3 regions of the Bradyrhizobium sp. USDA 4472 genome follow, and region 2 is predicted to be linked to each of the others. Evidence: predicted binding sites of a transcription regulator. Region 2 holds the regulator's gene; each other region holds the start of a gene.

Evidence for each region. The regulator PhoB, encoded in region 2, activates phosphate uptake and scavenging genes when phosphate is short. The targets are predictions, from matches to a motif close to TGTCATNNANCTGTCAT.
Region 1: a site for PhoB is predicted at 1,370-1,386, ahead of ACVWZ4_RS26615 (OprO/OprP family phosphate-selective porin). Genes of this name have one in related genera too.
Region 3: a site for PhoB is predicted at 941-957, ahead of ACVWZ4_RS28670 (glycerophosphodiester phosphodiesterase family protein). Genes of this name have one in related genera too.

Annotation. Positions count from the first base shown of each region.
Region 1 is NZ_JBSSAM010000001.1:5,685,507-5,687,768, reverse strand. It holds gene ACVWZ4_RS26620 (DegQ family serine endoprotease) at 1-1,123, opposite strand, end outside; gene ACVWZ4_RS26615 (OprO/OprP family phosphate-selective porin) at 1,439-2,262, shown strand, end outside.
Region 2 is NZ_JBSSAM010000001.1:3,186,669-3,188,930, reverse strand. It holds gene ACVWZ4_RS14615 (GcrA family cell cycle regulator) at 328-840, shown strand; gene phoB (phosphate regulon transcriptional regulator PhoB) at 941-1,648, opposite strand; gene phoU (phosphate signaling complex protein PhoU) at 1,671-2,262, opposite strand, start outside.
Region 3 is NZ_JBSSAM010000001.1:6,101,528-6,103,789, forward strand. It holds gene ACVWZ4_RS28660 (NADPH-dependent FMN reductase) at 1-435, shown strand, start outside; gene ACVWZ4_RS28665 (FtsB family cell division protein) at 543-860, shown strand; gene ACVWZ4_RS28670 (glycerophosphodiester phosphodiesterase family protein) at 1,025-2,262, shown strand, end outside.

The sequences.
Region 1 (2,262 bases), 2.5 Mb from region 2:
GCGTGGTGATGACGAGTTCATTACGGCCGCTGTCCGGCGCCGTCTCGAGCGCGATCGTCAGCTTGAGCGGCTTGCTGCCGCGCTGCACGTCGATCTGCGCGGTGCCGCCGAGCGGACGGGTGGCGAAGCGGTAGTCGAACGCGTTGGGGTCGTCTACGGCCTGGCCATCGATTCCGGTGATGAGGTCGGAGGATTTCAACCCGGCCCGCGCCGCGGGGCCGTTGGGGACGACGCTCGCGACCAGCGCACCGGTCGGCGAGCGCAGGCCGAGGCTCTCGGCGATCTCTGCCGTCACCGCCTGCAGCTTCGCGCCGAGCCAAGGCCGCTTCACGGCCGTGCCGCCGCTCTTGGCGGAGGCGACGACGACGCGCACCATGTTGGCGGGAATCGCAAAGCCGATGCCCTGCGAGCCGCCCGAGCGCGAGTAGATCGCGGTGTTGATGCCGGCAAGCCGGCCGTTCATGTCGACCAGCGCACCGCCGGAATTGCCGGGATTGATCGCAGCGTCGGTCTGGATGAAGAACTGGTAGTCGGTGATGCCGACCTGCGTGCGCGCCAGCGCCGAGATGATGCCGTGGGTCACGGTCTGACCGACGCCGAAGGGATTGCCGATCGCGAGCACGACGTCGCCGACCATCAGCTCGTCCGAATTGGTGAATTCGAGCGCCGGAAATTTTTCCTTGGTGTCCTTCAGGCGCAACACCGCAAGATCGCTGCGGGAATCCTTCAGCACGATCTCCGCCTCGAACTCGCGCTTGTCCGCCAGCGACACCTTCACCTGGTCGGCGCCTTCGATGACGTGGACGTTGGTGACGATGAGTCCGGAGGAATCGACGATCACGCCCGAACCCAGCGAGCGCTGCACCTGCTCCTGCTGCTCGCCGCCGCCGAAGAAACGGCGGAAAATCGGGTCGTCCAGCAGCGGATTGCGGTTCTGCACCACCTTGGCGGCATAGACGTTGACGACCGCAGGCTGCACCCGCTGCACGATCGGCGCATAGGACAGCCGCAGTTCGGCTGGCGAGGACGGAACGCGACGGTCCTGCGCGGCAGCCGGATTGAAGTGGGCCGAAAAGGCTATGCACAGAGCCGTGACGACGGCGGTCCAGTTCGCTCGAAACATTCCTACCTCTCGGAAAAGACGCCGGAATATAGGCGCGTTCGTCTCCCAATAGAAGGGCGCCCGACGGCAATATTCAGTCCTCGCCCGGCGTCACGGGCATACAAGCCTCGCGTGCGAAATCGCAATTTGCTTGGCTTGGTGGATTGGCATGATGTGCGTCAGCTTGCATGCTCGTGCTGGGCAGATTCGGCTGCGGCGAATCGGCGTCAATGGGAACTGGGCAACCGGCGTTCACCGTCGCGGGGCAGTCATCGATCAGTCTTAGGCTCTCGCGTTCTCGACTTGGGGAAGTTCGTCAAAGGATGGAGTCACGACATGAGCAGGACAAGAATAGCGGCCACGGCGATTGGTCTCGCCGGCGCGCTGGCGGCCTCGCAGGCCCAGGCCCAATCGGCAAGCAACAGCGAACAGGAGATCGCGCTCCTGAAGCAGCAACTGAAGTTGCTGGAGCGGAAGCTCGACAAGCTGCAGAACCAGACCGCGGCGAACACGGCGGCAGCAGCAAAGACCAGGGCCGAAGCGAAGGCCGAGGCCAAAGCCGAAGCGCGCTCGGAGGCGAAGGCCGTCGTCGCCAACGCCAATGCGGCATTCCCGGTCAAAGGCGCCCCCCCAACGGCCGGCGTGATCGTGACCATGCCGAACAACCGGCCGACCATTTGCACCGCCGATCAAGCGAACTGCGTCGCGATCACCGGCCGCGTGCATTGGGACGTCGGCGGTTACGACTATCGTCCCAACACGGCGGCCACCGTGCCGCAGAGGCTGGACAGCGGCGAGAACGTCCGCCGCGCGCGCATCGGCCTCGCCGGCAAATTCTTCGACGACTGGAACTTCGCGCTTGTCTATGATTTCGGCGGCTCGTCGGACGGGTTCGGCGGCGCAGCGCCGGGATCGCTGCCCGGTGGCGGGGTCTCCGGCGTCGAGAACGCCTATCTCAGCTACACCGGACTAAAACCGTTCGGCGGCCGCATGGCCGTCGAAGCCGGCATCATGGACCTGCCCTACACCATGGACGAGGCCACGAGTTCCAACGACATCATGTTCATGGAGCGCGCCTCGGCCGGCGTGATCGCCACCAACATCGCCGCCGGAGATTTCCGCTCGGCAGCCGGCACGCGCTGGTTCGACGATCAGCTCTG
Region 2 (2,262 bases):
GTGTCAATGCCGCCCGAACGCCTCGCGACATGCTGAATCCGTAGTCTTGCGGTGGCGATTTTGCGGGATATTCGCCACGGAACATGTGGAAGCGAGTCGCCGGACTCTTGCGCGTGAGTCACGCCATATTGTAGCGTTCGGCTTGTCAGATACGACATCTCGTGCAGCGGTTCTGATCCCAAAAGTCCTCTTGTACCGGCGTAAACGTTCGGGCGTCTGATTGCGCCCGGCGAGCCTTAAGGGATTCTGGCGGCACGGGTTTTTCGAAGCTTACGCATTCGTCGTGCGGCCCCGCAGATGGCGGCGCGCGGTGAAGGAAAGGGTGCCATGACCGTTTTGACCTGGTCCGACGATCGCGTCGAACAGCTGAAAAAGCTCTGGGAGGCCGGACTTTCGGCCAGCCAGATTGCCGCTGAGCTTGGGAATGTCACCCGCAACGCCGTGATCGGCAAGGTACACAGGCTCGGCCTGTCCGGCCGCGCCAAGAGCCCGTCTTCGGCAGCTCCCCGGCCGCGCAAGGCGCGTCCCGCGCAGCACATGATGCGCGTGAGCCGCCCGATCTCGCGGGGCAACACCGCACTCGCCCAGGCCTTCGAGGTCGAGGTCGAGGCTGAACCTGTGACCTTCGACAACGTGGTGCCGATGAGCCAGCGGCTGTCGCTGCTCGAATTGAACGAGGCCACCTGCCACTGGCCGGTCGGCGATCCCTCGAGCGCGGACTTCTTCTTCTGCGGCGGCAAGGCGCTCTCCGGCCTGCCCTATTGCGCCCAGCACTCGCGGGTCGCGTATCAGCCGGCGGCCGATCGTCGCCGCGCGCCGGCGAAGCCGGGTCCGCGCTGAGCATGGCTCCAGACGACAGCGTCCCGGTACCTGCGACGATCGAGACATAAAAAAGCGCGCCCCAGGGCGCGCTTTTTATTTTGCTTGCATGTCACCGTGCTCAGGCCTGCTCGGCCTTCGCGAAGCGGTCGTCGAGCGCGTAGCCGGCGCCACGGACGGTGCGGATCGGGTCCTGCTCGCGGCCGAGATTGAGGAGCTTGCGCAGGCGGCCGATATGCACGTCGACGGTCCGCTCGTCGATGTAGATGTCGCGGCCCCAGACGCTGTCGAGCAACTGCTCGCGCGAGAACACGCGGCCGGGATGCTCCAGGAAGAACTCCAGCAGGCGATATTCGGTCGGGCCGAGGTCGATCGGCCGGCCCGAGCGCGCCACGCGACGCTTTTCGCGGTCGAGCTCGATGTCGCCGAAAGCCAGCACGGTTGCGAGCCGCTCGGGGCTTGCACGCCGCAGCAGTCCTTTCACCCGCGCCAACAGCTCAGGCACGGAGAACGGCTTGACGATGTAATCGTCGGCGCCGGTGGCGAGGCCGCGCACCCGCTCGCTCTCCTCGCCGCGCGCGGTGAGCATGATGATCGGCAGCTGCTTGGTGTCGGACCGCGTCCGCAACCGGCGGCACAGCTCGATACCGGACAGGCCCGGCAGCATCCAGTCGAGCACGATCAGATCGGGAATGTGCTCCTTGAGACGGGTGTCGGCGTCGTCGCCGCGCATCACCGTCTCAACGTCATAACCGTCGCCTTCGAGATTGTAGCGAAGCAGCTCGGTGAGAGCTTCTTCGTCTTCAACCACCATAATGCGTGCGCCCATGGGGTCGTCGCTCCTTGAGGATTCAGGTGTTGGGGACGGTGGTTGCGAAGGTCGTCATGTCGCCCTTCGGTCGCTTGTCGGTGATGGCCTGGCCTTCGATCATGTAGAACACGGTCTCGGCAATGTTGGTGGCGTGGTCGCCGATCCGCTCGATGTTCTTGGCGCAGAACATCAGATGGATGCAGAACGAGATGTTGCGCGGATCCTCCATCATGTAGGTGAGGAGCTCGCGGAACAGCGAGGTGCAGATGGCGTCGACCTCCTCGTCGCCCTTCCACACCACCATCGCCGCCGGCAGATCATGCGCGGCATAGGCATCCAGCACCGACTTGACCTGTTGCTGCACGAGGTCGGTCATGTGCTCGAGGCCACGGAACAGCTTGAGCGGATGGAAATCCGTCTCAAGCGCCGCGACGCGTTTGCCCATGTTCTTGGCGAGGTCGCCGATCCGCTCGAGATCGGTCGCGACGCGCATGGCGCCGACGATCTCGCGCAGATCGATCGCCATCGGCTGGCGGCGGGCGATGGTGAGCACGGCGTGCTCCTCGATCCGCCTTTGAAGCGCGTCGATCTCGGCGTCGGTGATGACCACGCGCTGGCCGAGCGCGACGTCG
Region 3 (2,262 bases), 2.9 Mb from region 2:
CCCGCCGGCATCTCGTTCTTCAACCAGGACCTCGAGGGCGCGCCGCCCGCCGACTGGCTGGCCTTCCGCGAAAAGCTCCAGAAGTCCGACGGCGTCATCTTCGTCACGCCGGAATACAACCGCGCCATCCCGGGCGTGCTGAAGAATGCCATCGATGTCGCCTCGCGCCCCTATGGCAAGAGCTCATTCAACGGCAAGCCGGTCGGCATCGTCTCCAACTCGCCGGGCCCGCTCGGTGGCGTCAGCGCCGCCAAGACGCTCCAGAACATCCTGCCTGGGATCGCCGGCCCGATCATGCAGCAGCCCGAGACCTACCTGAACGCGGTCGGCGACGCCTTTGACGCCGAAGGCAACCTGACCAAGGATTCGCTGAAGGGCGTGCTCCAGGCGTACGTCGACGCTTTTGCGGCGCACGTGGCCAAACACCACGGCTGAGGCCGCTCGAGCCTGCGTCATGCCCGACAAGCCCCCGGCATGACGATTGGCGGTGCGGGCAGGGGCAAATTAACACTGCCTTAACCAAGCTGGCCCATCTTGCCAAAATGGTCTCCCGCGCGCGCCTCAAATCGATCCTGACCGGTCTCGCCCTCTACGCGATGGCGGCCGCGATCGTCGGCTATTTCGGCGTCAACGCCTATACCGGCAAATACGGCCTCAATGCCCGCCAGGAACTCGACCAGGAGATCATCGCGTTGACCAGCGAGCTTGCCCAGCTCAAGCGCGAGCGCGCCCGCAACGAGCAGCGCGTCTCGCTGTTGCGCACGGAAAAGATCGACCCCGACATGCTGGACGAGCGGGCCCGGTTCCAACTCGACTACGTCAATCCGCATGATCTCGTTCGGATGATCCCGCAGAACTGAGCGCTGCGACACCAACGTCACGACGGCGCGACGAAGGTCGGCGCATTCGCTTTGTGCATTGCTTGTGTCGAATGGGCCGCCGTCATCCGTCTGTTAGAGAAATGCGACAAGACGACAGCCCCGATCGCGACGACGCGATGCCAGGCACAGACGGAGACGCGGCCATGACGAACAATCCCTTGCAGCGGAAGATCCATGTCGGAGCGCGCCTCGGCGCTGTGGCGCTGGCCCTGCTTTTGCCGTCGATGGCCTTGGCGCAGGCGGCGCCTTCAGGTGCAAAACCCTTCCTGACCGTCGATGGCAAGGCACCGCTGATCCTCGGTCATCGTGGCGTGCCCGGCCTGGTGCCGGAAGAAACCGAGCCGTCGTATGACCTCGCAGCCGCGCTCGGGACCGACGCGCTCGAAGAGGATTTGCACCTCACCAAGGATTGCGTCCTGGTTGCGCGCCACAATCCATGGCTGAGCGATAACACCAACATTGCCGAAGTTGCGAAGACCAATCCGGTGGTCGCGGCGCGCAAGCGCACGGTCCCCGGTGTGCGTGTCAAGGCGCCTGCGGCTACAGGCACACCGGCCGACTACCTCGTCGATCTCACCGATCCCGCTGATCCCAAATCGGTGCTGAAGTCATTGATCGTCGATGGCGAAGATCACACCGACGACTGGTCGATCACCGACTTCACCATGGCCGAGCTGAAGCAATGGATCGGCGGTACCACTTATGATGCCGCCAACGAGCGGCCCAAGGTCTTCAACGGCAAATTCCCCGTGATCAGCTTCCAGGACATTCTGGACATCGCGAAGGCCAGGAGCAAGGAGACCGGGCGCTCCATCCTGGTCTATCCGGAAACCAAGAACCCGACCTGGAATAATGCCCAGGCCATCGCAAACGGCTGCGGCGCACCGGGCAGCCATCCGCTCGAGGATGCGCTGATCAAGATCATTGGGGATAACGGCCTCAACAGCAAGGATGCTCCGATCCTGGTCCAGAGCTTCGAGCCCGGCAGCCTGAAGTATATGCGCAGCCATGGTCTTCAGACCCGGCAGGTCCAGCTCATCGACGGTAACGGCATCGATTTCAAAACCGGCAAGGTGCTGCTCGACAACATCACCAATTCGCGTCCGTTCGACTGGACGGTTTCAGGCGACGCGCGCCTTTACGATGCGATGCTGACGCCCGAGGGGCTTGCCGAGATCAAGACCTATGCCGACGGCATCGGCCCGTGGAAGGCCTATATCGTTCCGCTCAAGGTTGCGCCGTGGAAGGATACCAATGCCGACGGCACGCCCTACAAGGGATCGACGCCGGACGCTTCGACGCAGGAGGCAACCAGCCTGATCGCCGACGCGCACAAGCTCGGCCTGTTCGTGCATGTCTTCACGTTCCGGAACGAGAAGAA